Regions from separate parts of the Neobacillus sp. FW104-15D2 genome, predicted to be linked through region 3. Evidence: riboswitches for the same ligand, from Rfam matches in the RefSeq annotation. Region 3 holds a riboswitch; each other region holds the start of a gene.
What was found. A riboswitch is a leader RNA that binds a small molecule or an ion and turns the genes downstream of it on or off. The one in region 3 is predicted to bind cyclic di-GMP.
Positions count from the first base shown of each region.

Region 1: it holds a riboswitch for cyclic di-GMP, as region 3 does, so the genes downstream of both, AC3WR0_RS09305 (DUF4084 domain-containing protein) here and AC3WR0_RS24410 (GGDEF domain-containing protein) in region 3, are expected to answer to the same signal.
Region 2: it holds a riboswitch for cyclic di-GMP, as region 3 does, so the genes downstream of both, AC3WR0_RS15285 (methyl-accepting chemotaxis protein) here and AC3WR0_RS24410 (GGDEF domain-containing protein) in region 3, are expected to answer to the same signal.

Region 1 is NZ_JBYTCJ010000009.1:65,040-75,719, reverse strand. Features, by position in the region: gene AC3WR0_RS09320 (putative bifunctional diguanylate cyclase/phosphodiesterase) at 1-1,443, shown strand, start outside; gene AC3WR0_RS09315 (hypothetical protein) at 1,853-2,704, shown strand; gene AC3WR0_RS09310 (hypothetical protein) at 2,955-3,206, shown strand; cyclic di-GMP riboswitch class I at 3,370-3,454, shown strand; gene AC3WR0_RS09305 (DUF4084 domain-containing protein) at 3,555-6,212, shown strand; gene AC3WR0_RS09300 (threonine/serine exporter family protein) at 6,552-7,313, shown strand; gene AC3WR0_RS09295 (threonine/serine exporter family protein) at 7,361-7,807, shown strand; gene AC3WR0_RS09290 (LacI family DNA-binding transcriptional regulator) at 7,848-8,810, opposite strand; gene AC3WR0_RS09285 (MFS transporter) at 9,019-10,218, opposite strand; gene AC3WR0_RS09280 (winged helix-turn-helix transcriptional regulator) at 10,448-10,680, shown strand, end outside.
Region 2 is NZ_JBYTCJ010000018.1:99,253-109,932, reverse strand. Features, by position in the region: gene AC3WR0_RS15295 (HAMP domain-containing sensor histidine kinase) at 1-1,429, opposite strand, end outside; gene AC3WR0_RS15290 (response regulator transcription factor) at 1,407-2,099, opposite strand; gene AC3WR0_RS15285 (methyl-accepting chemotaxis protein) at 2,971-4,659, opposite strand; cyclic di-GMP riboswitch class I at 4,765-4,851, opposite strand; gene selB (selenocysteine-specific translation elongation factor) at 5,256-7,142, opposite strand; gene coaW (type II pantothenate kinase) at 7,212-8,012, opposite strand; gene AC3WR0_RS15270 (hypothetical protein) at 8,195-8,455, shown strand; gene AC3WR0_RS15265 (Nramp family divalent metal transporter) at 8,679-9,983, shown strand; gene AC3WR0_RS15260 (hypothetical protein) at 10,076-10,387, opposite strand; gene AC3WR0_RS15255 (GNAT family N-acetyltransferase) at 10,580-10,680, opposite strand, start outside.
Region 3 is NZ_JBYTCJ010000050.1:971-11,650, reverse strand. Features, by position in the region: gene AC3WR0_RS24440 (amino acid ABC transporter ATP-binding protein) at 1-219, shown strand, start outside; gene AC3WR0_RS24435 (DegV family protein) at 523-1,347, opposite strand; gene AC3WR0_RS24430 (class I SAM-dependent methyltransferase) at 1,448-2,062, shown strand; gene AC3WR0_RS24425 (threonine aldolase family protein) at 2,078-3,166, shown strand; gene AC3WR0_RS24420 (DUF6933 domain-containing protein) at 3,228-3,731, shown strand; gene AC3WR0_RS24415 ((deoxy)nucleoside triphosphate pyrophosphohydrolase) at 3,734-4,126, opposite strand; cyclic di-GMP riboswitch class I at 4,310-4,394, shown strand; gene AC3WR0_RS24410 (GGDEF domain-containing protein) at 4,554-5,582, shown strand; gene AC3WR0_RS24405 (sensor domain-containing protein) at 5,982-8,210, shown strand; gene AC3WR0_RS24400 (pirin family protein) at 8,329-9,183, shown strand; gene AC3WR0_RS24395 (GNAT family N-acetyltransferase) at 9,444-9,938, opposite strand; gene AC3WR0_RS24390 (DMT family transporter) at 10,128-10,680, shown strand, end outside.

The DNA of each region.
Region 1 (10,680 bases), on a different contig from region 3:
GCCAAGGGGAACTTTGGAAAAACCATCGAATCAATCAGAAAGGATGAGTTAGGCTTCCTTGCAAGAAACGTGAATGCCATGTCCTCTTCATTGAAAACCTACGTGGACAATTTTAAAACCAGCCAGCAAATGATAGAGTACCAAGCCCTCCATGATCCATTAACAGGACTGCCAAACAGAAGACATGCGACAGAAAAGCTGACAGCTTCATTATCTTCTATAAAAGAAAATGGTGAAAATGTTGCGCTTATGTTTATTGATATTGACCGTTTTAAAAATGTAAATGACTCACTTGGACACAATATGGGCGATGAGCTCATCCAGCAAATTGCGAATCGCTTAAAAACATGTGCGCTGCTAAGCAAGGGATTCATCTCTAGACAGGGAGGCGATGAATTTATCATTATTTTAGAAAACGCCCAATTACAAGCCCTTCAGGAGCTCGGAAATAAAGTGGTTAATAGTCTTAAAAAACCATATTTTATAGGTGAAACTGAAGTTTTTGTGGGTGCAAGCTGCGGGGTAAGTGTATTTCCGGATCATAGCAAAGATATTGATACACTTATTATGTACGCGGATATGGCTATGTACGAAGCAAAAAACCAGGGTGGAAATTGCGTTGTTTTTTACAATGAAAGGCTGAATGAAAAAAACCATAAGCGGCTGACGATGGAAACACGATTGCGGAAAGCAATACAGGAAGCAAAGATTGATGTCTATTTTCAGCCAAAGATTAATGCAAAAACAGGATTTATAACCGGAGTGGAAGCCTTGGCTCGCTGGACGGATGAGGAGCTTGGGCCGGTATCTCCTGAAGTATTTATACCTGTCGCTGAGGATTCAGGATTGATTTCGCCTATATGGGAATTTATTATGGAACAAGCCTGCAAAAAGGCTTCAGTATGGAAGGGAAAGTATCCTTTCCCGCTTACTATGGCTGTGAATTTTTCCGCAAAGCAGTTTCAAAACCCTTCAGCGTTGGTAAAAAGAGTAAAGGAATTCTTAACTTTTTATAAACTTCCTGGAGAGCTGTTTGAAATAGAAATAACGGAAAGTGTGCTGCTATACAATACAAATGAAACAATTGCTGCCTTATGTGAGCTAAGAAATGAAGGTATTAGGGTGGCAATAGATGATTTCGGAACGGGCTATTCATCATTGAGTTATTTAAAAAGGCTTCCAATTAATACTCTTAAAATTGATCGCTCTTTTATAACAGATATTGACGAAGCCTATAATAATGCAGAGATTGCATATGCGATTATTAATCTGGCTAAAAGCCTTCGTCTTCACGTAATAGCGGAGGGAGTAGAAGAGGCTTACCAGATTCAATATCTGCTTGAAAATGAATGTACGGAAATGCAAGGATATTATTACAGCAAGCCGGTTAAAGCAAGTGACTTTGAGGATCTCCTGTCAATGCAGGGTACATTCACCGCCTGATAAGGGCGGTTTTTTGTTGTTTAAACTTTCATCATCTGATCATGGTGCTTATCCCTTTTGTTCGCTAATCAGAATTTATATCCATAAATTCTGAAGCATAAGCAAAACTAAGGCATCCGTCAAAACGGACTTGGCGAATGCCAAGTTTTTCTAATGTTTTCCTATATATCCATTAAGGCTTAACTGTTAATGTACTAAAGTACTATTTAAATAGTAAAAGCTGATTAAATGTGAAAAATATCAGGGGACATATGGCATGTTTTGGTTTAACTCATTTTTTAAATGGAAAAAAGAAGTTGGAAGATGCATAATTTGGACTAAAAAATTTTTAAAAATAGGACATTCGAAGTTTAATATTTCCAAATTTGTAAATATATAATTATACCAAATTTGGAAGGAGAAAGTAAATATGAAAAAAATCCTATTTTTCACCTTTTTAATCGCCTTAGGCTTTGCCGGGGGGAGTATTATGCCTAAAGTATGGGCAACTTCAGGAGAAAAGGATTGTAATTGTGGATGCGGTTCGGGCCAGACACAGGTTTCAGTTATTCCCTCAGCAAGTGATATGATGGTAATGACCAGCCTTATGGAAGCGTTATCTAAGGATCAGGATGGATCCCTCTCAAAACAGGAAGTAGCAGCGATGCTTGAGCAATTGCAATCCCGATATGCAGCTGTTTTAGCCGCAGCAGCCATCCCTCCAGGAACGGAAAAGGTTACAGGTACGAAGCAAAGTACATTTACAAGCAATTATTATGAATACCTAAATCGTTATATTCAAAACAGCACTGGTACACCACAAGCGAAAGATAATACTTCAAATACAAGTGAAATCACCTCTAAGTCTATAACTTCAAAAGTTATCCCAGTACAACCACCGGGCACAACAGAGACAACAAATACAGCAGTAAAACCAAGAACATCATCCACAACCAGTCAGCCTGTTGAAAGGAAGAAAAAAGTTAAAAATAATAATGGATTAGGTAATGGCTCAGAGCCAGGGGATGGAACTGCATCAGACGTCAAAGGAGTTGACCCTTCTAATCCTGGCAAAGGAAAGCAGCAGACTAAGAAAACAAACACTGTTACTAAGAGTACAAAGGCTTCACATACTGAAAAATATAAAAAAGAAAAGGTTAAAAATAATAATGGTCTGGGAAATGGTTCAGAGCCTGCGGATAATACTAGCACAGATATAAAAGGGGAAGACCCATCCAATCCGGGAAAAGGAAGTTCAAATAATAAAGCTGGAAAAAATTAAATTATGATTATAGCAAAAGAGCCTAAGGGGGAAAGTCACCATCTCCTATTAGGCTCTTTTTTCTATCGTGTTTCATTATTATTTGGTATATGAAAACGTTTTAATGATGAGCGGAAGCAGACTTATGATTTTTCTCTTCCGTATTTCCTTTCTATTAATAAGATCTTAGTGCCGAAGCTAGTGCGGAAGACCTGAAAAAGAAAGCAGCTGCAGTCCAGCACGAACAATAGGGCAGGAAGCAGTAGAAAAGATGTTTGAAAAGACAATAAAAATCTTAAAAAACTCGAAAATAACAATTTGGCTATTGGAATTAAATAGTGGAGGGACTGATGCTGTTGTAGAAGTTTATGCTAAAAATGAACCCGAGAAAAAGCTGAAGGTAATTGAAGACAGCAAAAACCTTTCCATTGAGTTTTACAGGATGGCATTTCCAACAAGAAGCAAATTAAGCCCTGAATTGGATAAGGCTGTGGAAAAGTCCTTTTTAAATAAGGCCTTATAGAAATTTAATCAAACGTTTGATTAAATTTATTTTTGCTTAATTATGTCAAAAATACAGGCTTATAGACCTTGGAATAACTATTTTTTATGCTATATGTGGAAAAAAATGAGTCCATTTGATTATTATGTGTGGTAAAATAAGGCTCATATCATAAAAACTGAATCTACTGAAAAGGCAAACTCATTGAAAGGTGAGGACGCAAAGCTACGGGCCTAAGGTGTTTTCACTATGGCAGCCGGGTTGCCGGTTATCTGAGCAAAAAAAATTTTTTCAGATTGGTACTGCCTTTTCGCAAAAAAAGGCAGTTTTTTTATTACATCATCTCTGACATACAGCAGGAGTGGAAAAATGGAAAATAGCCGCAGAAAATGGGTTCTCTTTCTTTTTATTGTTCTCTATTTATTTAGTTATTATGGATGGATTCTTTACTGGAAAATGAATGATAGAATGCTGATTCCTGGAGGAAATGCTTTTTCAACTTTTGCTCCACTGCTTTCATCGATTTGGCTATTCCTTGCTTGGAAAAAGGAAAAAGTGGTAGGCAGGCCGTTTTGGTTCCTCCTTTTCCTTGGGGCGTTAAGCTTTTTTACAGCAGAAGTAATCGGGGATTATTATGAAAACCATTTAAAAATTAATGTGCCTTATCCTGGTTATGCCGATATTTTTTATATGCTTCAAATATTCTTTTACTTTTCGGCTTTAACATATCAGCTTGTTAAAGCAAGAGAACAGTACAAAGCAATTAAAACTCTTTTGAGTATGGCTATTACCATGACGGTTGCTGCAACTTTTAGCTGGAGCTTTTTTATAAAGCCTATTCTCGAAGTTTCAGAGGTTTCTCCGTTATTTATGCTTGTCTCCTTAGGAACGCCGGTTGGCGATTTGGCGCTGTTTCTGGGCATTTTAAATATTTATGTTTTTTCAAATAACATCTTTCAAAAGAAAAGCATGAAGTTTATTATGTGGGGACTTCTAATTCAGGTTTTCGCTGATACCTTTTATCTGTATATGCGGACTACTGACACTTACATTTCAGGGAGTTTTATAGATCCTTTATATCCCCTTTCTGTTTTGCTAGTTGGACTTGCCGGTCTAAGAGGCGGAGATAAAGTAAAGCATAAAGGGTTAAAACAAACCGGTTTGTTTCAAAAAACATCTTTTTTTGTTCGCTTTCTTTTACCGTATATGGCCGTTGCCCTTCTTTTTCTGTTTATTGCCGAAAAAGGGGCTGGGGACAAAACTCTGGTGGTTGGATCCGAAGCGACTATCGTTTTAATTATTCTTCGTCAGGTTGCTATTCTTATTGATAACCATAAGCTGCTTAAGCAATATGGAGAAAGGACCAGAGAACTAACCTATAGCGAACAACGTTACAGCTCTCTTTTTCATAATCATCCGGATGCCGTTTTTTCTGTGAACCTTGAAGGGATATTTACATCTTCCAATGAGGCTTGCCAAAAACTTTTGGGACTACAAAGTTATGAATTGGCCGGACGGCATTTTTTACAGATTGTAAGTGAGCAAAATAGGGAAGTGGTAACCGAAATCTTTTCAGAGGCTATAAAGGGTTATTCAAAGGGCTTTGAAATTCAACTGTTTGTTACTGAAACGATTGCTTCATTTACAATAGTTCCAATTATAATTGAAAACCAAGTTACGGGAGTATTTGGGATAGCAAAAGATATTACGGATAATAAAAGAAATGAAGAGAAAATCAGAAATATGGCTTACAATGACCTGCTTACAGGCCTTCCAAACAGAAGAATGATTGAGAAGGTTTTGAATGAAGCTGTCAACATTAATAAAAATGATATGCATGGAATTATGTTTATCGATTTAGATCGTTTTAATATTATTAATGACACTCTTGGACATACTCTGGGAGATCAGCTGCTTCATTTAGTCGGTGGTAGGCTAAAAGGGCTTATTGCTACAAATGAAGTGGTTGGAAGGCAGGGCGGAGCGGAATTCGTCCTATTCTCGAAAGGGATTAAATCTGAAGAAGATGCCTTAATGAGGGCTGAAAAAGTGCTCCAATCTCTAAGACAGCCTTTTCATGTCAATGGTCATGAACTGCTGATTTCAGCAAGTATTGGAATCTCTATTTATCCAATGGACGGTTTGACAGGAGAGGAGTTATTGAAGAATGCAGATATAGCCATGTACAGAGTGAAAGAAAACGGGAAAAATGGTTATGCCATCTATTCCCCCTCGAAGGCTGCTTCCTCTTCAAGAAGACTGGAATTGGAAAACGATTTATATTATGCCTTAAAGCATGGCCAATTTTTACTTCACTATCAGCCCCAAATCGATAGTAAAGAAGGAAGGATTGTGGGTGCCGAAGCATTATTACGCTGGAATCACCCTCAATACGGCTTTATTTCACCAGCGGAATTTATTCCGATTGCCGAAGAGACGGGTTCTATAGTCCCTATTAGTGAGTGGGTTCTTAAAATGGCCTGCCTGCAGGCAAAAAAGTGGAGGACTGAAGGGATAAATATCAAGGTTGGTGTGAATTTATCACCTAGACATTTTTATCAAAAAAACATGATACATACAGTCAAATCAATCATAGCCGAAATAGGAATTGAGCCGGGAATGATTGATCTGGAGATTACAGAAGGAATAGCTGCCAAAGACCGGACGCTTGTTAATAATAAACTCTCGCAGCTCAGGGATATGGGAATCTCGATTTCAGTCGATGATTTTGGAACCGGATATTCATCCTTGTCCTATTTAACTAATTTTCCAATAGATACTTTAAAAATCGCCCGGGAATTTGTTGTTGAGATTGGTAAGGATTATGCTAATGAGGCCATTATTTCTTCTATTATAACAATGGCCAACAATCTTGGCCTTGATGTAATAGCAGAGGGTGTAGAAACGGAACAGCAATCAGCTTTTCTTCAGGTGCTGGGATGCTCCAGAATGCAGGGTTACTTGTATGGGAAGCCATCCATTCCTTCTGACATTGAAAAAATGATGAGGGAACCTATTTTAGTATAAATATAGAAAGCGGCCCTCAACATTTCTTCAGGGGGCTTTTTTCTATAGCTGTCCTAGTATCCAACCCACTTCCTCTTACGATAAGTCAACATCAAATCATTTCATGCTTCGTGTTTCCTTTATCTCTGTTGAAGCCGAGGCCCACAGGAAAAGGAAAGCTTCGGGAGTATCGCACCAAGGAATAGCGCAGCTTTTTCGAGGACGTGGTGAATTTAACTCATCATAATATACCTTACGGAGCCAAACGTGTCCCTTTTGCTTTTTCTTAGGATTTGATTAATATTTGTTTTTTCCTTTAAACTGTAGAAGATAGTACTATTGATTGCCAGGGAGATTTTTATGGAAGTAATGAATCATTCAACTGAAGAAGTGATGGAAGTCTGCCTGCTGGCCGGAAAAATCATGCTGCAAAGCGGGGCTGAAACATACCGTGTAGAGGATACCATGATGAGAATGGCAGCTGCGTTTGGAATCCGTCAATCACATAGTTATGTAACCCCTACTGGAATTATTTTTTCAGCAGAAGGAACCGGTCCAACCAGAACAAAGCTGACTCGTATATCGGAAAGGTCCACCGATTTAAAAAAAGTGACCATGGTAAATAGCATCTCACGCAGCATTAGCAGTTTTGAAATAGACCTTCTTGAAGCAAAACATCTTCTAAAAGAAGTAGATTTACAAAACCTTACATTCCCTTTTTCGGTGCAAGTTGCAGCGGCAGCTATAGCAAGCGGCTGCTTTCTTATAATGTTTAACGGAACCTGGAATGACTTTCTTCCTTCAGTGATTGCTGGAGGCTTTGGGTTTCTTGGACTGGTTTACTTTCACCGGTTTTTGCCCATCAAGTTTTTTTCGGAGTTTTTGGCCTCCTTTATTATAGGATTTCTTTCAGCATTGTTTGTAAAACTGGGAGTTGGGCAGGAGCTGGATAAAATTATTATTGCATCAGTAATGCCACTAGTCCCTGGACTTTTAATTACGAACGCTGTCCGGGATTTAATGGCGGGGCATCTTGTTTCGGGGCTGTCTAAAGGGGCGGAAGCCTTTTTAACTGCTTTTGCTATTGGTTCCGGGATAGCAGTGGTGTTGTCCTTTCTTTAAACTCTCTTCCAAGATCCTGAAATAATGCAGACAATTAGGTGGATAAAATGAAAATTTTGGAACAATTAATAACAAGCTTTATTGCAACAGGAGCATTTGGAATTATCTTTAATGCACCAAAACAATCTCTTGTAAAGTGCGGCTTGGTTGGAATGTTCGGCTGGCTTATATATGTGGTCATGGTTGATCAGCGTGCTGACGCAGTCCTTGCTACGCTAAGTGCAACCTTTTTAGTCGCAGTCATCAGCCATATTCTTGCGAAAGTGTATAAAACACCCGTCATCATATTTAGCGTTTCCGGAGTTATTCCTCTTGTTCCTGGCGGGCTGGCTTATGATGCTATGAGAAATTTTGTTCAAAATGATTATGGACATGCTGTTTCTCTTGCAGCTGAGGCTTTTCTTCTATCGGGGGCAATCGCATTCGGCTTAGTGTTTTCCGAGGTTTTAAACCAGGTTATCCGGAAAATTAATCAGCATGAACAGGTGAAGTAGTTATATAAGGTAGTAGCCGTCCAAAGGATTGGACGGCTTTTTAAACAGTCTTTCTTTTGATTAACCGGTAGGGAATCTCTATCTGTTGTACTTTATTTGATTGCAGGATTTGGTTAAAAGCGTTTCTGCCCATTACATCCAGGGGCAATTCAATGGCAGTTATATCAAGAAGCTCCGAGATTTCATGGTTTTCAAAGCCAATAATCGCGAGCTGGCCTGGTATGGAAATACCAAGTTTTCTGCATTCTATAATGCAGCCGGCTGCAACCAGGTCGTTTGTAAGAATTAAAGCGGTTGGCTTTTCTTCTAATTGAATCCATTCTCGTGCAATCCTTTTTCCATCCTCAACGGTCAGGCAGTCTGAAAAAATCCACTCTTCTCTAAGTTTTTCCCCTATTTGACTTAAACAATCCTTATAAGCTATATACCTGGCATGGCTGTTTGTTCCTACCCTTCTTCCCACTGCATACCCAATTTTTCGATGCCCTCTATCTGTTAAATGGGTTAATCCTATGTGAAAAGCTTCAAAATGATTGATAAAGACACTTGAAAAATCATTATCCATCGCATTCATACACATAATGATTTTTCCGTACTCCTTAAAAAGCGAGTAATTCTCCAAAGGAAGCGATCGGGAGGTAATAATCAAGGCGTCCAGCTGTTTTTGTCGAAGCAGTTCCAGGGCTTCTTTTTCCTTTTCTTGTTTGTAGTTAGTTTGGATAATCATGATTTTATAGTGCTGGAGCTGGGCTTCAAGAGCAATCCCCTCAAGGATAGAACTAAAATAGGGATGGTTAATGAAGGGAAGCACAACCCCGATTATATTGGTTTTTCCTTTTGAAAGATGAACCGCATTCATATTTTTATGGTAGTTTAAGTCATCAATAGCCTTTTTGACAGCTTCCTTTTTTTCATCTGAAACATAAGGGTGATTATTGAGAACCCTTGAAACAGTCGTAACCGATACCTTAGCTAATTTGGCGATATCCCGGATATTTCCCATTGTTCATCATCTCTTTCTTGCGCTGAAACGCGTTTCATACTTTATATTTTAAAAAAAGAAGAAGGAGTGGTAAACATGTCAGGCTTGTTTTATCTTATTTTGCTTTGTGTAATTATATGGTCTGGTGCGGCTATCGCCTTATCTCTAGGGAGAAAGTAAAGATAGTAAAAAGCGGCATACAAACTAGGTGTGCCGCCACTTATTTTCTCTAACTCATAGATTTCTTTTCAATCGCCGAACTCCAGGCTGTCAGGACTACTGCGCCCATAACCATTAAGCCGCCAATCCAAGGGGTGTGCTGCAGCCCTATGGAGTCGACAATGATGCCGCCAACAAACGCTCCAATGGCTATTCCTACATTAAATGCGGCAATATTCAAAGCCGATGCTACATTAACAGCAGAAGGAACATACTTTTCGGCAAGGTTTACAACCAGAATTTGAAGACCCGGAACGTTCATAAATGCTAGCAGTCCCATTAGAAAGATAGTCAAAAGACCAGCAATTTTAAATGGAGCAGTAAACGTTAAAGCGATTAGAATAATCGATTGGATGAGAAACATCCAAAATAATGCTTTTAAAGGGTTTTTATCAGCGGCTTTTCCGCCTGTGGTATTACCAATTGCCACAGCAAGTCCGTAGCCAAATAAAATCGTGCTGACAGCCTTCGATGAAAATCCTGTAATATCTTGAAGTATTGGTGTTAAATAGGTAAAAGCTACAAATGTTCCTCCATATCCCAGAGCAGTAATAGCAAAGGCTAATAACAGCGGACCATTTTTCAAAATCTTAATTTGATCGCTGAATGACGATGGAGGGGCATCCTTGAGATTCTTAGGTATTAATACTGCACTGGCGAAAATCCCGATGATACCAAGTAAGGCAACTCCCGAAAAGGTTGCTCTCCATCCAAAAGCCTGACCAATAAATGTACCCAACGGAACTCCAGTGACAGTCGCAACTGTTAATCCTGTAAACATGAAGGCGATCGCGCTAGCCCTTTTATTTTCAGGAACTAAATCCGCCGCAATAGTTGAACCGATAGAGAAGAATACTCCGTGAGAAAAAGCTGTAATGATGCGAGCTATTAGAAGCATGCTAAAACTTGATGAAAGTGCTGCTGCTGAATTTCCTGCGATAAAAATCACCATTAGAGCCATAAGCAAGGTTTTTCTGCTTATTTTATTTGTGAGAGCTGTTAAAATAGGAGCCCCAAAAGCTACTCCCAATGCATATCCAGAAATTAATAAACCTGCCATAGTAATAGAAATATTTAAATCATTAGAAATGGTCGACAATAACCCTACAGGAACAAATTCGGTCGTTCCGATACCAAAAGCACTAATTGCCAAGGCAAGAAGGGCTGGAGTTCCTCCTTTTTTAACTTGAGTATCTATATATGAAGTCATTTTAATTCCTCCAAAAGAGTTAAATTTTATGCGGGCAGGGTGAAGGCGCCATTCACCAGCTGAACCCTGAAACCCAGTATGCAGGATATAGATGAAAAGGAAAAGTACGCACTTTTAAGTACCGCAGGCACCTTCAGGGTATATAGGCACCAAAAAGTACCCTATAGGATAAAAAGTGGCAAATGGGTATAATGGTACTATTGGAACTTTAACGAGGAAGGCGAAACCGATGAAAAAATATAATATACCCGTGGAAGCCGCCTTGGAGGTAATCGGCGGAAAGTGGAAGGTAGTAATTTTGTGTCACTTAATAAAAGGGAAAAAGAGAACAAGTGAACTAAAAAGGCTGATGCCTGGAATTACTCAAAAAATGCTGACTCAGCAATTGCGAGAATTGGAAGAGGATGATGTTATTTTGCGTGAGGTATATAACCAGGTGCCTCCAAAAGTCGAATATTCCCT
Region 2 (10,680 bases), on a different contig from region 3:
TTTTTTGAATAATAGAATTAAAATATCCAGCCTTTTTTACGGTCAATAGAAAAATAGGTGTTCCTATGAAAAGCAGAAGTAAAACATAAAACATCAAAACCGGTATATTAGCTGCTGTTGCGAAAATAGCTATTGCCAGACTGATGAAAAATACCACTGTAACACTAAGGAGAAGCTGAGTGCCAAAGGATTGATTCGAAAACGCATCCTGAAGGCTTTCCTTTGTATGGTGGATGGAGCCCTTCATTTTATGCCAACCTTTGCTGACTAACCCTCTTTCCCATTCCTTTTTAACATTTGACCAATCTTTTAATTCATCTGCAATCAGCTTTCCCTGCAGGATGGCGAGTGACATGAAGATGGCGCCAAATATGATGCCTGTAAGAACATCCGGAATGAACTGATAAGGGTATTCATTTAAATTAAGAACTTGATCGGTAATAACGAACAAAAAGAGAATGGTGCCAATGGCCGAGATTCCAAAAAGAACTGTCCTTGAATCAATAGGAAGCTTATTATAATAGGGCCTCCATTTTTCAATGGTTAGAGGTATTACTTTAGAGCGTCTGCCCAGAAAAATGCTAAGTACCAGCGCCAAAACACTCGCTCCAGTATAGATGAGTAAAAATAGCTGCTTCGTTTTATAGTTATGATAATCCTGTATTACCCTGCTTTCTAAGGGTGCAGATTTAGAAACGCCAATCCATCCATCAAATGTTCCTGTATCATTTGGAAGCAGCTCCTGGCCATCAATTGTGATGGTCACATTAGAAAAGGCATTAGCGGTATAGTGAGTAATAGATAGCATATTTTTGTTATTCATATAATCACTAGGTGAGTCATCATCCGAAATATTTAAATTGGTATATAGTTTATCAGTCTCACTATTTTTTAAATAATATTTAAAAGCTCTTTTTAGCTGAAGAAACTGCGGGCGGCTGCTTTCTCTTTCTGCAAAGTAATCATCAAGCTTCTTTTCTTTTTCCTTTATAATCTTTTCCTTCACATAGTCCTCATCTTGAAAGTTCCTGGTAATGTCAGCTATTTTTTTGTCTCTTTCCGTTCTGTATGTATCCGCTGAAACCTGGTCTTTTGCCGCTTGAGCTTCCTCAATCTTTGAATCATATTGGCTCTTTATATTAATAATCTGATCGGTTAAATTTCCATAACGATTCCGATACTCTTCAATTTCATCTTTTGAAACAGTAATAGACTTTTTAGCATCATTCTTTGTCGTCTCATTTAATTCAAACTCTTTAAGGTAGGAGCCAAATTCCTCCTGTAGCGCCTGGAAATTTGGGGTTTTAAAATAATCCGGCTGCATATACTTTGTGCCATTGGCTATAAAAGTAAAGACACCGCTTAAACCAAAAGTAAACAGCACTGCCAGAAAAGCCAAGTTCCATCTATTTTTCCATCTTGTACCCAATACCCCACACCACCTTTAAAAATCTTGGATTTTTCGGATCAATTTCAATTTTTTCGCGTATTTTCCTAATATGGACAGCCACTGTATTTTCAGCGTTATAGCAGGATTCCTTCCAGACCAGCTCATAGATTTCATTAATGGAGAACACCCTGCCAGCATTTTTCATAAGCAGTTCAACTATCTTATATTCGATTGGTGTAAGCTTTACCGGCTCTCCATGAACCCTTACCTCTTTTGCAGCCTGGTCGAGTGACAGACCGTTTAAGTCAATCGTTTTTGAAAAACCTTCATATGTACCTAGTGCAACATATCTGCGAAGCTGAGATTTAACCCGTGCAACGAGTTCCATTGGATTGAATGGTTTTGTTACATAGTCATCCGCCCCTACCTGCAATCCCAATATCTTATCGGTATCCTCGCTTTTTGCGCTTAAAATAATGATCGGTATATTTTGCTTCTCCCTAATTTTAAAGGTCGCCGATATTCCATCCAGACGGGGCATCATCACATCCAGAATAATAAGATGCACCTTATGTTCATCCAATATTTCCAGTGCTTCTATTCCGTCTCCTGCTTTTAATACCGTAATTCCTTCATTTTTCAAATAAATTTCGATAGCATCCCGAATCTCTTTTTCATCATCCACGACAAGTACAAAATATGGATTCATCTTGAAACCTCCCTTCCTTTCCTTCGATAAATCTATAGTAACCAACGAATCTTAACATTCACTCTGCAAAAATCTTAAGAATTTCTTAAGATTGACAGAAAAGCGTAAGCGACTGTTTAGGGGCGACAAGAATAAGAAGAGTCGGAGAGAAGGTTGCTCTTTAACCTTCCGACGGGTTGGCTTATGACCTCGATCCTAGGCGCTGAAGCTAGACAAACTTTAAAGTTTTCAATATAGTAATTAGATTCGATACTGGAAACTTTATTCCTTTTTTGGGAACATACAAAAGAACTGCCCAAATGAGGTGACCCCCAAAAGGACAGTTCTTTTAAATCTAATGACCTGGAATCCCGAACTCCTTACGGCTACAGACTCGTGCATTTACACGAATTTTCGTGCATAAGCCGATTAGGTCATGCATTTTGAGTCAAACTCGTGCATTCCCTTTTAAAAAACATGCATTCCTTGCTCGAAATCGTGCATTTCCATCTTGAAATCGTGCATTTCCTATTAAAAATAGTGCATTTCTTTTAAAAATTCGTGCATTTCTTTTTAAAATTCGTGCATTTCTTTCACGTCGTTTTTCATTTCCTTTAAAAAAGCTTTGTTTCTATTAAAAGTTCTTCGTTTCTTTCAAAAATTTCTTCAATTCCTCTAAAAAGTTCTTCAATTCCTCTAAAAAGTTCTTCATTTCTTCTAAAAATCTTCATTTCTTTTAAAAAGTTCTACGTTTTTTTCAAAAATTTCTTCAATTCCTCTAAAAAGTTCTTCGTTTCTATCGAAAAGTTCTTTATCTCTATCAAAATCCCCCTTCAAGATCGGCCGTAAGGGTTCGGCCCGGTAAAAAAGAAGGCTTTGACAGCCTTCTTTTTTAAATTCTAAATTTCCCGATTAGCTCCTGCAGTTCTACTGCCATATTGGTTAGTGAATTCGCTGAAGCTGTAATTTCCTCCATACTTGCAAGCTGTTCCTGCGCAGAGCTGGAAACCATTTGGCTGGCAGTTGCCGATTCCTCTGAAATTTTTGAGATGGTGTCCATATTTCCTGCTATTTGTTCTGCACCTGCCGCCATTTGCTGCGTGGCCGAAGATACGTCCACAATCTGAGAGGCAACCTGTTCTACAGAGAGTTGAATCTGTTTGAATGATGTTCCGGTATGGTCTACAGCTTTAATTCCTTCCTCTACTTTCCGCGTTGTAAGCGTCATCGAGTTAACAGCATGATCTGTCTCGGATTGAATTAATTGAATTAATCCCGCAATTTGGCGGGCTGAAGCAGCAGACTGTTCGGCAAGCTGCCTTACCTCGTCTGCCACCACCGCAAATCCTTTCCCCTGTTCTCCCGCCCTTGCCGCTTCTATTGCAGCATTCAACGCAAGGAGGTTGGTTTGGGAGGCGATGCCTGTTATTACGTCTACAATTTGTCCAATTTGCTTGGAACGTTCTCCAAGTCCTTTAACAACTTGGTTTAAGTCAGTGACCGTTTTATTGATTTCTCCCATTTGCTGAACGGCATCACGAACAGCTTCTCCGCCAAGCTGGGCAGCCTCAGAAGTTTCTCCCATATGGTCTGAAACATTTTGAGCGCTTGCTGCAATTTGACGGACGCCAATGGTCATTTCATTTACTGCATTAGAGCTTTCATCCAGGCTGCTAACCTGTTTTTCTGCTCCAGCAGCCACATCCTGGAGGGACATCGTAACCTGTTCAGTTGCTCTGGCAGTTTGATCTGCACTAGCCATTAACTCTTCAGCGGAAGCAGCTACCTGTTCAGATGTGGACGACACATGACGGATTAATTGGCGAAGATTCTCGCCCATACTATTAAATGAGTTCGCCAGCTGGCCAATTTCATCATTGTTCTTAATTTTAATAAAATCAACAGTAAGATCTCCGCCAGCAATTTGTTCAGCAACAACGGCCATTCTCTTAACCGGGCGGGAGATGACCCTGCTGATAGAATAGGCAACAACCAGACCAACAGCCAGAGAAATAATACCAATCAGGAGCATCCAAAATTGAGTAGCTTTAGTTCCCTCTTCTACTGCGTTACGTTGGCTTGCTAGCATACTGTTTTGATAATTAATAAATTCATCTGACTTTGCAGCAAACTTTTCCACTACTGGAGGGGTTTCAATAGAAACGATAGTAGTATACGCTCTCGTGTTATTTTCGTCTTTCAAATTGAAAGCTCTTTCCATTAAGTCATCATATTCTTTATTTATTTCAATAATTTCCTTAAGAAGCTTTTTGCCTTTAGCTGTTTTAAGTTTAGCATCTAATTCTTTGCTCGATTTTTGAAATTCCTTTTGCAAGTCTTGAAAACTGAGTTTATCTTCAAGATTTCCTGTTAAAAGATAGCCTCTTCCAGCGACCTGGCGTTCCCTAACGGCTATAACCATATCCTTTGCACGAAGCACCTTATCAACCCGGTCCTGTAATAAGTTTTCATAAGAATCATTTACTCTCGAAATCTCGTAAAAACCAAGTGAGATAATAACTCCCATCAGGATTAAAATAGCCAAAAAACCACTGTACAACTTTCTGCTGATTGTAACCAATAAAACCATTCCCTTTCTGTCTGTTCCTTGCTGTTATATATTATTTAAAAAACTTAAATCCACACTAAAAAGCCATCCCAAAAAGAATAGCTTCATCCGAAACTATTCGGCATGCTGGCTGGCATAGACAAATTCCCCTTAGCCCCTATAGCTTTGCGCCGCTGCCTTTAGACAGGTTTGCCTTTTTCTAGTTCATTATTTAATTTATGTCATTTTTATAGTCCTTTTTTCACAGACAATTGTAATTATAACATTTACCAAAAAGAATACAATATTGGATAGTGAGGAAAAAACCTCCACTTTATAGCATAGTGTTGTGTTTTAGGATTTACGGCTAAGCCTTCATAGAAAACATGGCATTCGCCAAGCCCTTTTGGCGGAGCGCTAGTTTGTTTATCACGGCACATCCTCAAAAAGGCTCCTTCGTACGATGTTAAACTAACTATGTCTTTCTTGTACTGTGCTTTTCGCCTGACTAGGCTTCCTAAAAAATCTCCTTGTTTAAACTGACGAAGTCTTCCTTTTCCTGTCCTCGTGGCTTAATAAAATTGGTAAACTTAAAAAAGCAGGGCCGCTATCGGGCCCTGCCTTAATCCTTATTTCTGTATCCATACTCGCTTACTTTCAGCGCGTTTTGTTAGGCCATTCGCATCAAGACGCTCAAGAAAAGGAATCATGTATTTTCGTGACAGTCCAAGAATTTCCTTGGCATCTCCCACTTCAAATTCACTTCCTGTTCCCTTCTTAAGGTCCGCAACCGCCTTTTCAAAAATAGCTCCATGATAGGCAAATTGCTCATCAAGCAAGACAACAAGACCCTCATCCTCGAGGAGCTTTCTTAGATCCCAAGTCAAATTGTCCGGGATTCCTGCCTTCGTAAAATAATCCTGAATATAACGTACCTGAAGTCCATCCTTTTTAAGTTCCTCAACGAGGTTTTCAGAACGCTTTTGCCAGTTTTTTGGGACGTGCGGAGTAAAGCTCGCAAGCGATACAAACTGTCCTTTTCTTGCAAAAACTCCTCGGCTAATCCCATTTTCGACTACATAATCAAGTAAGGATTTTGGGAACCTTTTTTGCATAGACTGCAGGAGCTCTGCCTTATTTAAACCAGTTTTCATTGAATTAGCCAAATGAAACTCCTGAATCCTATCGTAAATATCCTCCTCAATCGCATGGACTAAGGAACCTAGAGTGTACTCTTTTCCGTTATATAAAACGAAATCCTCATCCTGCAAATGCTGCCGGAGAACCTCCTCATCAAGCGCTGTCCGCTTAATTAATTCGGATAGCTGAAGGCTTTTTTCTTCATATAAAGCAGCGGAAATTCGTTCCTTTGGTGATCCTTCCTTTTTCTTGCCTAGTTCTTCAATGGTCTGCTCCCCAAATCGGTACTTATTCCCACGTGGGTCAATCACCCATCCGCCTCCGATGGTTTCCTGCGGGCTTGGGCGTCTGAGGATAAACCTGTCGCCACGCTTAGTGAGAATTTCTTCCTCAAGCCTCAGCTGACATAGGATTTCCCCATTTTCTTCCTTGAGTTCATTCCGGTCGAAAAAGACAATTCGGCCCATCACCTCTGCTGTTCCTATATGAAGCTTTATTGGCATCCGCTGCTTAATGATATGCTCTAGGTCCTCAACCACTCTTATCGCAACATCTACCGTTTTAGTCACAATAAAATGTTCGGATGACACCAGTACGTCTCCCCGTTCGAGCTCCTCGCGGGAAATCCCGGAAAGATTAATGGCAGCACGCTGGCCTGCATAGGCTTTTTGTGCTGGTTTATGATGTACCTGCAGCTGCCTGGCCCTGACTTCGATGTTTCTAGGCATAATCGTCAGAGCCTGCCCCTCCTCTACCGAGCCTTCATATACGGTACCGCGAACGACCGTCCCCTGGCCTTTTACAGTAAAAACCTGATCAATTGGCAGACGGAAAGCTCCCTTGGCATCTCGCATTTCCTGCTCTTTTAACGTATTGATAATCAGGTTACGTATCTCTTCTATCCCTCTTTTCGAGAGGCTATCAACCATTACAAATGGGGCTTCTTCGAAAACGGTGCCTTCTAACTCTGAATATATATCTTCCTTCACGAGTTCAATAAATTCTTCTTCCACCCTGTCAATTTTGGTAATGGCTACAATACCTTTTTTTATTCCAAGGAAACCGAGAATATCAAGGTGCTCACGTGTTTGTGGCATGACACCCTCGTCAGCTGCTACCACCAGAACAACCAGGTCAATGCCTGCTACACCCGCAATCATTTGCCTGATAAAGCGTTCGTGCCCTGGCACATCAATAACTGAAATTTGTAGCTCCTCATCCTCATATAAAGGGGCAAATCCAAGTTCAATAGAAATTTGCCGCTCTTTCTCTTCTTTTAAACGGTCCGTATCGACGTTGGTTAATGCCTTTGTCAATGAGGTTTTTCCATGGTCAATATGGCCGGCCATTCCGATTGTAAAATAGCGTTTATCCAATTCAGCCACCTACTTAATTCTGTCTCCTACTACTGTAGCCCTAAATCCTTCTTTCTTCAAGATACTTTTCTAAAGGCTCAGCAGAGCACCATAGGCACCGCAGAATTCACCCTTTTCCAGAAAGTGAGGGGTAAGTCTAAGCATCTCCGTATACGATTCAAGACTATTTTTTAAAGCTGAATTTCCACTAAGAGTACTGCCAATATAGACAATATCTTTCACATGATGGATAGCTGCTGCCTGGAGGCTTATTAAAACAATATTTTCGGCAATCATATTGGATAAGGATGCTATAAGATCCTCCTTAGAAGGTGAGCCTTTTGATACCTTCGCAAAATTGGCTGCTGTTAAATCTGCCCCAATCGGCGGTTCTTCTCCTTCATAAATATCCTTTACGAGTAAGTCTGCTTTCCCCTTATTGCCCAAGGCAGCAAGTTCTGAAAGCTGGTGAAACCCTTCTTCTTTTGCCAGCAGGGACCCAAGCCCCATAAATGCTCCACCGCCAAGCCCACTGCCAAGGATTCGTTCGGATTCGCTGCCTTTAATATGGTACCAGGAGGTTCCTGTACCGATATTTACAAGTAAATATGGAGCCTGTAATTCCTTTTTTTCTTCCATTAAAAGAAACCGGGCTCCATCGCATGTTGCCTGAAACTCCTCGACCATAATTGCATCATGAAAAAGTTGCTTTTGAAGCTGATGGGCCTTCCCACCTGTCAAAGCTATCCTCGCGATAGGCGCAGTCATTTTTAGCCACGACATCACACTTTCTAATTCATCAAGCGGATACATTTTTAAATGATATTTGCCATTCTCTTCAACTGCAATCTTAATTAAAGTTCCTCCTGCATCAATTCCCAGCTTTTGCATCAGTATTCCTCCTCGTCTTTTGACTAAAAGAGCGTACTTCCTACATGTTTTATTTGATTTTCAATCTCTAATTTCCTGCCTATTCTTTCACGATTCCTTCACAAAAGTCCGGTTCACATACCCTGGTTTCATGTTACCTTGAACAAAAGAAGAAAAAATTCATCCCAAAAGGAAGAAAAAATATGAAAAAACTCTTAATATTATTTTTAGCTGTGTTTACAATCCTTTCAGGCTGTCAAAAGGAAGCGGAAAAAACCAAAACCACTTCGTCTAAAGTGAATGCAGGTGAAAAGAAAGAAACCCATGTAAGCAGTTTAAAAACTTCTTTCGCATATCCTCAATTATTAGCTGATAAGGCTGGCCATTATTCCCTTTTAACAGTTGGGACAACGGCCGGTTCCTCCATTGAAACAAATGAAGCTATTTCAGAAGCAGTAAAATGAACCCAGACTCCGGTCTGGGTTTCATTTTGTTTTTAACCACAAATATCAAGTTGAAAAATATGTCAATAAAAAAATTTATGCAGGCGTTAGAATCATTTAGCACAAATCAGTTCACAAAACATCAAATATAAAATATAATATTATTATAAAGTTGCACTAAGGAAACTTTTATTGACACAGTAAAGAATTAAGCGTCCAAGCAAAAGAGAGAGGATGAGAAACTATGAGTAAATCCAATTCTGTTGCTGTTGACAGCACACAGACCGCATCAAGCAAGACGGTCGCGGCCGCAAGGGACGCTATAAATGGAAAAATTACGGGATTTAAGGCACTACTGCCTTTCCTGGGACCAGCGTTTATTGCTTCCATTGCTTACGTTGACCCCGGGAACTTTGCCACTAATATACAAAGCGGTGCCAAGTTTGGCTATAAAATGCTCTGGGTTATTGTTTTAGCCAACCTAATGGCAATGCTGTTGCAAAACATGTCTGCAAAATTAGGGATTGCAACAGGTAAAAACCTTCCTGAGATCTGCAGGGAGAATATGCCAAAATGGCTGACCTATATCATGTGGGTTGTATCAGAGCTGGCAGCAATGGCTACGGATATAGCAGAGTTTTTAGGAGCAACACTCGCATTAAATTTACTTTTCGGTATACCAATGATTGTTGCTACCATCATAACAGGAATAGTTACTTACTTGATTTTAATGCTCGAACGTTTCGGGTTCAGACCAATGGAAAAATTTATAGCTGCGTTTGCTGCATTGATTGGATTGTGCTATGTAGGCGAAACAATCCTCTCACAGCCGAATTTTTCACAAATAGCGTATCACAGTGTTGTACCATGGCTTGGCAATAACCAAAGCATACTGCTCGCTGTTGGGGTAATTGGAGCAACTGTTATGCCCCATGCGATATACCTTCATTCGAGCCTGACACAGGGACGGATTGTACCAAGAAATGATATGGAAAAGCTGAAAATCCATAAATTCAGCACAAAAGAAATTTTAATTGCTATGACATTAGCCGGATTTGTAAACTTATCCATGATGTATATGGCAGCGTCAGTCTTTAATACAAGCGGAAACAGTAATGTCGGTGACCTGACAACTGCCTATCATACCTTAACGCCATTGCTTGGTTCGGCGGCTTCAAGCGTATTTCTTATCTCCCTGCTTGCCTCTGGTCTTTCAAGTTCCGTGGTCGGTACGATGGCCGGCCAGGTAATTATGCAGGGCTTCGTCGGATTTACCATACCTGTATGGGTTCGCCGCTTGGTAACAATGGCTCCTACCTTCGTGATAGTAGCTATTGGCCTGGACCCGACAATGACATTGGTAGTCAGCCAGGTTGTGCTAAGCATTGTCCTTCCTTTCCCAGTCATTGCATTGATTTATTTTTCAAGGAAAAAGGAACTGATGGGAGTTCTCACCAACAAGCCGCATATTACCATACTCTCTTGCCTTATTGCGGTAGTGATTCTTTCCCTAAACATGTGGCTCATCTATCAAACCTTCTTCTCATAAGAGGAAGTAAAATTCAGAAAAACCGGGCATTCGAGAAAAAACACGTCTCTTTCCACCGAGACGTGTTTTTCTTTTACTATATTAACAACCTATTAACCTGGCATATTTTGCCTAACAGCCGGCTCACAATAAATACAAACTTCCTCATCATTAATGGTTGTTAGGTCTGCTTTATTGTATTCCACCCCGCACTGTGAGCAAACCGCCATTTTATCCGTATCATCGTCTAGATCATCTGGCAGTGCATCATTTACGACTATCGCTTCAACCCAAATCCCTGTAGAATTTGGCATTTCATTATTTAAATATTTAGCGGCGGCTTCTTCTGTTTCCCATAAGCCTAAGTCATATAGAAACTCATTGCCGTTTCCAGTGTCAGTCATTAAACCGTATAGAATTTTCATACAGTTTTTCCCCTCTCTAATTTAGGAACTATAGTAAAAAAATGATTTGTTCTTAAATTAGCCTGTTTTTTTGGAATTCAAACCAGGGGCATTGTTAAAGCGTTAATAAATTTCCTTTTGTTTCCATTCAATTCTTTATTACCATACCAATATACTCACGATACCCTCTTTTTCCATTCCAAAAAAGACCATTCACTCTTTTTCAAGTATGCTGATATAAAAAGAAGGTGCTACTTCCCTCTCTTCTATCACTTGAAAACCGTTCTTTTTGTAAAGCATTAAGGCAGGGGAAT
Region 3 (10,680 bases):
GAATTAACTGGTGAAGTGTTAAAAGTAATGAAGGATCTCGCTGAAGAGCATATGACCATGGTAGTTGTAACCCATGAAATGGGATTTGCTAAGGATGTTGCAAACCGGGTTCTTTTCATGGACAATGGCCAAATAATTGAATCTGGACATCCTGACGATCTGCTGACAAATCCTCAGCATGACCGGACCAGAGCATTTCTTAACAGGAGTTTTAATTAAATTTAAGTATAGGACCGGCGAAAGCCGGTCTTTTCTAATAGATAGGAAAGCTATAAAATTGTCTAACTCCAGCGCCCAGCAAATTCTCATCTAAGAACAGCTTCCTTGAGTATCTTGCACATGAGCAATGTAGATTAAGTTTCTCATTCATGTAGATAAACATTCCAACTCTGATGAGAATTTTCCCAGGAGAGAGGAGCTCAATACATTCGCTGCTGGTGCTCTCAGAGTACTAAATGGGGAAGAGCAGGCAAAGGTATATTAAAGAAGAAGGCTCATCCATGTTTTGGATGAGCCTTACTTTTAAAAAGATATAATTATTCCGCCTTTTCCGGCATAGGTGCCCATTGTCGCGCCCATATAATTGACGATTACTTCTTTAGGCTGGAATTGCCGGAGGATTTCCTGTTTTACTTCTTCGGCTTCTTCCCTATTTCCGGTGTGGGTAATGCCAAAGGTGATATGGGAGAAATCAGTTTCTCTTTCTCCGATAATCTCGTAAACCCGTTTAAGGAATTTCTTTCTGCCGCGGATTTTTTCCTTCATCACAACCTCCCCCTTAATACCTTCAAGGATAACCTTAATGTTAAGGATTTTTGCCAGAGAACCCTGAAATTTACTCAAACGTCCGCCTTTTACAATATTCTCTAAAGTATCCAAAAGGACAAGAATATTCATTCTTTCCCGGTACTTTGTCAGTTCTGCAAGGATTTCATCCATTGCATGGCCTTTTTCAGCAAGTTCAGCTGCCAAAAGGATTTGGATTCCATGGGCCAGTGATCCGCCCAATGTATCCCAAACCGTAACCTTTGCCTTGGAAAGTTCACCGCCTAGACAGGCTGATTGATAGGTTCCGCTCAAACCGGAAGAGATGGTGAAGCAGAGTAATTCCGTATTGCCGTCAAATTTCGAGAAAACCTCTGAAAAAGATGCCGGTGATGGCTGCGATGTTTTGGGCAGATCGTCTGAAAGGAACATTTTTTCAAAAAATTCCTTTGGTCTCAGATCAATCCCTTCCCGATAATCCTTTCCTTCCATTGTGACAGTTAAAGGAACAACGGTAATATCATGTTTTTCAAGCAGTTCCTTAGGTAAATCTGCAGAACTGTCCGTTATAATTTTTATCATTTCTATATCCACCTTAGCCTAATCTTTTCTAAACTGTTATAGTTAAATTATATCAATTAGTATTATTTAACATAAAGATTTAAATCTGATAGGAGTCACCATGAAGGAACATGACTATGATAAATTACTCAATATCAAAACTGAGGGAGGGTTAAGGCTGGTAAATGGTTCAGTCCACTACCATCCGTATGAACCAACACCTTATAGCGCTCTTGAGAAATTATTCGAAACCTACGAGATAAAAGCCAATGGACAAGTCGTTGACTTTGGCTGCGGAAAAGGAAGGTTAAACTTCTATATCAATCATTTTTTCGATGCTGCCGTAACGGGGATTGAAATGAATAAGGCTTACTTTGAAGATGCTATTAAAAATAGAAAGTCTTATCTTCAAAAACGAAAAAACAGGGAGAATAAAATCCACTTCCTCCAGCTATTTGCGGAGGAATATGATATTGATTCCCGCGATAATCAGTTTTATTTTTTCAATCCATTTTCGGTGCAGGTATTTACAAAAGTTTTAAACAATATCCTCTTATCGATAGAAAAAGTTGCGAGGGATATTGATTTGGTATTCTACTATTCATCCGAGGATTATATCTTTTATCTGGAAAACCATACAGCCTTTAAGCTAATAGAGGAAGTTAGGCTTCCGGATTTGTACGAGCATAATCCAAATGAAAGATTCTTAATTTATCGTTTATCATTTGAAAAATAGAGAGGGGTACATAGCATGGGAGAGGAACTATTAAAAGCCTTTAAACAGACAAAGCACCAATTATCAGGCAATGGGTTTAGAGAGGTTGAAATCATGAAAGAAGCATTCAAGGATGTAGACGGGCACCTTGAAAGTGATATGTATGGAGATGGGCAGATTATAGAGGATTTCCAGAAAAAAATGGCGGAGTATTTGGGGAAGGACACAGCTGTCTTTTTTCCAAGCGGGACAATGGCACAACAGATTGCATTAAGAATCTGGTGTGACAGAAAGGAATCAAAGAAGGTTGCTTATCACCCGTTATGCCACCTCGAAATCCATGAACAAGATGGACTAAAGGAATTACATCATATACAGCCAGTTTTGCTTGCTGATAAACATAGAGTCATCAGTCTGGAAGACGTGACATCCATGGATGAGGATATTGCATGCCTGCTGCTTGAGCTGCCTCAGCGTGAAATTGGCGGACAATTGCCTGACTACCAGACTCTTGAAAAAATCTCCGTTTATTGCCATGAAAAAGGGATTAAACTTCATCTGGATGGAGCTAGATTAATTGAAGTTCTTCCATATTATGAAAAAACAGCAGCTGAAGTTTGCAGCCTTTTTGATAGTGTCTATGTTTCATTATATAAAGGAATTGGCGGAATTGCTGGTGCAATCCTTGCAGGTGAAAAGGACTTTACTCAGGAATCAAAGATATGGAAAAGGCGCCATGGCGGGGATTTAATCAGCCTCTATCCTTATATTATTAGCTCAGACTATTACTTTGATAAAAGAGTTAATAAAATGGGGCAGTATTATGAGGAGTCAAAGGAACTGGCTGAGTTTTTTAATAACTGCGAGAATGTATCCACTTTACCTCAAAGACCCGTTTCAAATATGTTTCATGTTCATTTTCATGTGGCTAAGGAAAGCCTAGTATCGCTCCTGGCAGATATTTATAAAGAAACAGGCATCGGCATTACCGGGAATTTGAGAGAAACAGGAGAAGACTCCTGCTATTTTGAACTAAGCGTCGGGGACAACTACGGCAACATTCCAAAAGAGCAGATTGAAAAAGTATTCGGCTTGCTTGATGAAAGAATCAAAGCTTTATCGTGATTTAATAAGAGGATGCCAACGGGCTTTTTTCTCTAAATAATAGGATAGGCGTGGTAGAACAATGCTGATAATAGGCGCGACTCAAAAAGCATTAAAAGAGCTGGGGATAACACCGGAAGTTTATAGTGAGGAGATCTCGCCAAATACAATGACATGGCATATGAATATGTTTAAAATAGGCCGATACAATAATCTGCTCCTAATGAATGATATTACATTATATAGCTTGACCATTGTGGGAGTAAAAAAGAAAGATCTGCGTAATTTTAATGAGCTTATTCGAAACCATTTTCATACACAGTTCTTGGCTGAGGGGTATAAGCCTGAAAAAATAACCCTTTTTCTAAATCAGATAGACGAAATAACTTTTACAAAAACACATAACAGAAGAGTAGTGGGCTGCATGGTAGATATTGTGAAACTCATTAACCATATTTATCCTTCAGGTAATGACCTGATTGCTGAGAATCCTGTAGAAATAAATAGGTATAATAACGATATGTTTTTTTCAGTTACCAAGGAACGTCCAAGTAAAATGTTTAGGGAGCAACTGGAAAGTCTGTAGAGCTATTCTCTTATCAGTTTCTCCACCGCAGGGACATCGGCCGGAGCCCATACCAGCAAGGCAAGATTTTCTCTCTTCAGCCATATAAGCTTGGAATGTTCAGAAGGCTTTGGTATGTCTTTAACCACTTTGCTTTTAATCGTAATCAATTGAATAGTAAAGCTTTCGTATTCATGAGGGTTTTCATGAAAGATATCAATGGGATCGATTTCACAGCCCAGTTCTTCAAAAATCTCCCTTCTCAGGGCGGTAAAAGGATCTTCCCCTGGTTCTACTTTTCCACCCGGGAGTTCCCACATGTTTGGCATAGACATTTTTGGGGACCTAAGTGCACAAAATATTTCCCCATCCTCATTCTCTATCGGGGCTGCAACCACTTTAACTGCCTTTTTCAAAAAAATGCCTCCGTTCACCATTTTGTCCCTTCATCATATCAAGACAGGAAAACACAAACAAATAGGCTCGTACTGATTGATTAAGTGTCTTGTGAAAATTTTAGGAATCTATAACTATATGCCCTATTGAAATGTCTATTTTTATATAATAGAATGAGTACATAGGACTAAATACCCAAAAATTAAAAGAAATGGCAAACTTATCGAAAGGTAAGGACGCAAAGCTAAAGGGGCTAAAGTCAAACGACAAAGCCAGCCAGTTGCCGATCATAGGATGTTTATTTTCGGCTAATCTTTTAGATTAGCTTTTTTATTTAGCTAATCAGTATTTATATCCATAAATTCTGAACGCATAAGCAAAACTAAGGCATCCGCCAAAAAGGCTTGGCGAATGCCAAGTTTTCCTAATTAAAAGGTGGGAATCGTTATGGAGTCACTGGATAACTTAAAAAGAAGCATTTATCTCTGGATCATCCCATTTATTATTTTGGCTTTAATTATCTTTAGTATTGTCCACCCTAATCCCGCAGCCAGCAGTCAGTTTAACGAAATGGTAACACCTATTCTTTTCTGGATCATGCTTGTAAGCTGGTATATGATTTTCCAAAACCTTTTCTTTCGTGCAATCGAATATATGAATCTGGCAATCATCAGTTTGGCTCATATAGCTTCTGTTTATGATTCTATTTATCACTTTATGGCAATGGGGAAACCGGGCGCATTGGGGATTGCGGTAATCTGGACTCCATTAGTATTTATTCTGTTTTTCCTTACCCTGCAATCGAAATTGGGTTTAATTTATTCGCTAATTATCTTTGCGGTAACTCTTAGTTTTGGCATGCAAAATCTTAATCATATCCCAGCTTATTATTTAGTGCCATTAGCACAATATTATATAGCTAATATTGTTTATATCGTTATACTCTTCTTTTTTCAAAAGGTATTTAAAATGCATGGAGAGATTGAGCTTTTAAAAAGAAATGCGTCAGTTGATACCTTAACCGGGATAGCAAACCGCAGTCAGATTGATCTTTGGCTTGATACACACGCGGAAAAGGCGACCAGACAAGGAACCACTTTTTCTATTATCTTTTTTGACATCGACCATTTTAAAATGGTAAATGATGAATTTGGCCACAAGGCTGGGGACAATGTATTAAAAGAGTTTGCCCAGCTTATTAAGGAATTTCTTCCGAAAACGGCCTTTTTTGGCCGTTGGGGTGGAGAAGAGTTTCTTATCATTTTTAATGGTCCTTTGGAAAAGGCTGCAGAATGGGCTGAGGGCTTGAGGAAAACAATCAGCAAACACGAATTCGCAGTTGGCAGCAGACAAACTGCGAGTTTTGGGGTAACTGATTTTCAACCTGGAGAAACAACCGATGCTATGCTTGGAAGGGCCGATATGGGACTATACGAATCAAAAAATCAGGGGAGAAATCAAATAACACTCGTTTAAGTTTACATCTTAACTTTCTTAAAAGCATCCATGGGTAAATACGGATGCTTTTTTGTTTTGGCTCTGGTATTAAAGCTCAAAGTTGATTTTTCCCTAATTTGATTGAAGCAAAAGGCGCGAGACTCCTCGGAAACGCTATCGCATTTCCTTCGTGCGTGGGCAATTTCAAGGGAGGTATTCAATGTCCTGCGGGAAAAGCGGTCCAAGGGAGACCCCGCAGGTGCATAGCGCCGAAAGCGGAAATCAACAGGCAAGATTAACAAAGCCTTGTTTTTTTAGTAAAAGTCCATATTAAGAGTGATAACTTACATTGTCGGAAATAAGATTTTCTGATATGTTAGAGTAAATGGTCGAAATAGACTGAAAATTGACGTTACCTGCAGCTGGGGGACATTTTAGATGAAAGTAAAGAATCAAATTCAAAAGTATAATGTGACAATTATATTAGGATTTATCGTCATAGCTGAGATTTTTGATGAATTGGTATCCACCTTTTTTAGTTTGAAAAGGACAACTGCCTTTTTGATCGATATTTCGGTGCTTTTGCTTTCTACATCTCTGGTTTATTTAATGCTGAAGGGAATTAACAAAACTTCATCAGAGCTCCAGAGAAACAGGAGAAGGCTTAAGAATATATTTGATACTCTGGATGTTGCCATTTGGTCGCAAGATCCGACGAATAACCTCTTAATTTCACCAGGTATTGAAAAATTATATGGGTACTCGATGAACGATTTTTATCAGGATCATTTGCTTTGGAAAAAGGTTATCCATCCTGATGACCTTCCTGTATTAACTGAACGGAAGAAAGTACTTGCTGAAGGAAAAGCGGTGACAAGTGTATATAGAATCATCCGGCCAGATGGCGAAGTGCGCTGGATACAGGACAGAGGGATTCCGCTCCTGGACGAGAAAGGCAACCTTATCGATTTTAACAGTGTTCTATTTGATATTACAGACAAGAGAGAAAGCGAGGAAAGGTATCGCAGTATCGTTGAAATGTCACCTGATATCATAGCTGTATATAGCAGAGGGAAAATTGATTACATAAATGAAGCGGGCTGCCGTCTATTTGGAGCGTCAGACTCGGAAGAACTGTTTGGAAAACCCATCTCTCATTTGATTCCTCAGGATATTCTGAATGAAGTTAAAAACAAGGAATTAACGATTGAAGATAACTTTGAAGATAAGATGCAGTTTGAATTTAACATGGAAAGCCCTGATGGAAAGGGTATAGAAGTTGAAATGACTGCCATGCCAATTCTTTATGAAGGAAGAGTGGCAAGGCAAATTGTTGGAAGAGATATTTCAGAGCGTAAAAAGGCAGAAAAAATGATTGAGTATATGGCTTATTATGATGGGCTGACGGGCCTTCCAAACCGAAATATGTTTAGGAAACACCTTAACGATGCAATAAACCGGGGGGAAGGGACCAAACTGGCAGTCTTATTTCTAGATTTGGATCGCTTTAAAATTATTAATGATACAAAAGGGCATACCATTGGTGACCATATTTTACAAATAGTCGCAAAGCGGCTGAAAAATGCTGTACAGCAGGATGGAATCGTCTCTCGGCAAGGCGGGGATGAATTTTTAATCCTGGTGGAAAATGCGGACAGGCAGGAAGTCATAAAAGTGACGGAACGTATTCTCGCAGAATTTTCATTTCCTCTGGACATAGACGATCAGGAGTTTTTTGTAACACCTAGTATTGGAATCAGCTTGTTCCCGGGTGACGGAAATGATGAAGAGGCTTTAATTAAAAATGCTGATACCGCCATGTATTTGGCAAAAGAACGCGGGAAAAATACTTATCAATTTTATACCTCTCTGCTGCATGGGGTCTCATCTCATAAGATGGAATTGGAGCACGGTATAAGAAAAGCGCTTGATCAAAATCAGTTTGTTTTATTCTACCAGCCTCAGATTGAACTGGAGACTGGGGACATTATAGGAATGGAAGCACTAGTACGCTGGGTGCATCCGGAGCGGGGCTTTATTTCTCCTGGTCAATTTATTCCTCTTGCTGAAGAAACAGGGCTTATTGTTCCGCTAGGAAAATGGGTGCTCAAAAAAGCATGCGAGCAGATGAAGGAATGGCAGGAAAAGGGAATTAGCAAAATTCCTGTTGCTGTAAATATATCCGTCCGCCAGTTCCAGGAGGATGACTTCGTAGAATCAGTGACAAGGATTCTTTCCGAAACCGGGCTGGACCCTCATTATCTAGAATTAGAAATTACTGAAAGCATCATGCAAAATATTGAAAGATCAACCCTTATTCTCGACCAATTAAAGAAAATTGGCGTAAAAATTTCAATTGATGACTTTGGTACTGGGTATTCTTCGCTTAGCTATTTAAAACATCTTCCAATCGATAGTATCAAAATTGATAAATCTTTTGTGGATGACATTATCCAGCATTCTAACCAGGGGGCCATGGTAAAAACCATAATAGACATGGGTCATAATTTGCAATTCCAGGTCATTGCTGAGGGAATAGAGACAAAGAAACAAGTTCTGTTTTTAAAGGCAAATGGATGCAGAATAGGACAGGGTTATTTTTACAGCCAACCATTGCCGCCTGATCAGGTGGAAGGGCAGTTCATACCTGCTGTTACTTCAAAATAAGGAAAAGGGAGGCATCAGATGATGTTTCCCTTTTTATATTCAGTCAGGGAAAGTGATTTTTTTGTAAATATAAGTTAAATTGATTAAGAAACTTAGAAATACAAAGGGGGCAAGCTTTGTGGTCAATTTTCAAAGAGAAGTAAAAACGAAATGGACCGTACAATACGAGGAAAGAGGCTATCCGCATATTCAGGCTGGATTAGTATTAAATCCGGAGCGCTGGAGAGAGCTGGATCCTTTTATCTTAATGGCTGAGGATTGGTTTAAGCGGGGAACCTTTGGCGACCATCCGCACCGAGGTTTTCAAACGATTACTTACATTATAGATGGAAGGCTTGAGCACATTGATAATCATGGCGGCCATGATGTTCTTGAGTCCGGGGATGTTCAGTACATGAACGCCGGTTCTGGGGCAAGACATGCGGAAGAGGCAGTCGGAAATGATATCGTCCATAGTCTTCAGCTATGGCTTAACCTTCCAAAAGAATTGAAATCAACGAATACGTCCTACCAAAATATATACTATAATGAGGCTCCTTCTGTTTCATTTGAAGGTGGTCAAATGAAGCTTTATGCAGGAGAGGCAGGGGGAGTGAAAGGGCCGCTTGAACCGCTAGTTCCTTTTACACTCGCTGAGATTTCGCTTCAAAAAGGTGCAAGCTTCACTCATCTGCTTCCTGAAAACCACAACGCTTTTATATACGTTTTGAGTGGTGAAGTGGAAGTTGGAAGGGAGGGTGACACCATTAGAAAAACAGGAGCAGCAACCCTAACCTTTAACGAAGAAGGACAGGGGACAAGTGAGCTTCTCTTAAAAGGCAATGAGCGTTCCAAAGTCCTCGTATATTCTGGAAAGCCAATTAGGGAAGAGGTTGTGGCATACGGTCCATTCGTTATGAATTCCATGGACGAAATCCGCCAGGCCTACCGTGAATATCAGGAAGGCAAATTTGGCAGTAAAGTAGAGTCGTAAGGAAAAAGAGACTGGCCCGCGGGCCAGCCTCTTTTAGTATGGATTTTGAAAAGAAACCTGCATTTTTGGTTAAAAAGGGTCTTTTATTGGTAAATGAGCAGGTTTTTAAAAGTTAATACCCAACTTTCTAGAGGAACCCAATCTTAGCTAAAGTCCGATTTTACCATATGCCTTCTAGAGCTAACTTTGCCCGATACTAGTAATTAAATGCCATTTATTTCACCTTCGTAATCGACCTTTGTCTAAGCAGATAGGCCCGGTTACTTATTTAAAAGAAGCTGAAAATAATCTACATCCTGCCACTGGTCAAATTTATAACCCACTTCTTGAAGGCGTCCGATAAAAGTGAAGCCAAATTTCTCATGTAGCTTTACACTGCTTTCGTTACCGGAAGTTATTATGGCAATAATACTGTGGAAATCAAGCTGTTTGGCTCTTTCCAGAATTTCAGTTAATAGAGTGCGGCCCATTCCTTTTCCCTGATGCTTCTCTGAAATGTAAATGGATACCTCTGCAGTTTTTGAATAAGCCTCTTTTGGACTAAATGGAGAAAGGCTGCAGTATCCGGCTACTTCTCCGGCAGATTCGGCAACTATAAGGGGATGGGAACCACCGTATTTATTAAACCAGACCTTGCGCTGGTCGAGTGTCTGTTCCTCCAAATCAAAGGTTGCATTAAGGTTAACAATTGCATAATTGTAGATGTCTAACATAGCTGGCAGATCTTGAATAACCGCGTCCCGGATAAGTACCATTCAAACTTCCCCTTTAAATAAATTGCTTTTACCCAATAATAATACACCCAGCTAACTTAAAAAAGGGGGTATTTTTCTTAAATTCCTCTGTGAAAAATTTACGCTGATTATTTAGGCTTTTTTGAATATATTTCGTGTTTCGTAATGTTATACTCTAATTATTAAATTTCACCAGAGAGAGGCATTATCTTGAAAAATTTAAAAATTTACATAATGATTATGTGCGTCATGATTTCTTGGGGTTTTAATGTAGCCGTCCTTAAAATTCTCGTAACCCACGCTAAGCCTGTAACAATTACTTCTCTTCGAATATTTACGGCAGGAGTAACCGTGTTTATCATCCTGTTCTTCATGAAAATTGTCAGGAAACCAACCAGAGAGGAATTAAAGTACATTATACTGGGCGGACTCCTGAATGTTGTGAGTCACCATTATTTTTTATCGACTGGTTTAAGCTATACTTCGGCAACCAACGGGGGACTCATTTTAGGCGCAGGCCCGCTGTTGACGGCGATTTTATCGACTGTTATTTTACGCAGAACGCCTACCTTTATTCGTTCAATGGGCTTTTTCTTCGGGAGTGTTGGAGTCCTGTTAACGGTTCTTTCAGGCGGGAAGGGTTTTTCAGATTTGTCGATTGGGGACTTATTTGTGTTCATCTCAATTATGTCTCAGGCACTAAGCTTTATTTTGATTAGTAAAGCTGCAAAGACACTGGATCCTAGATTGTTAACAGGGTATA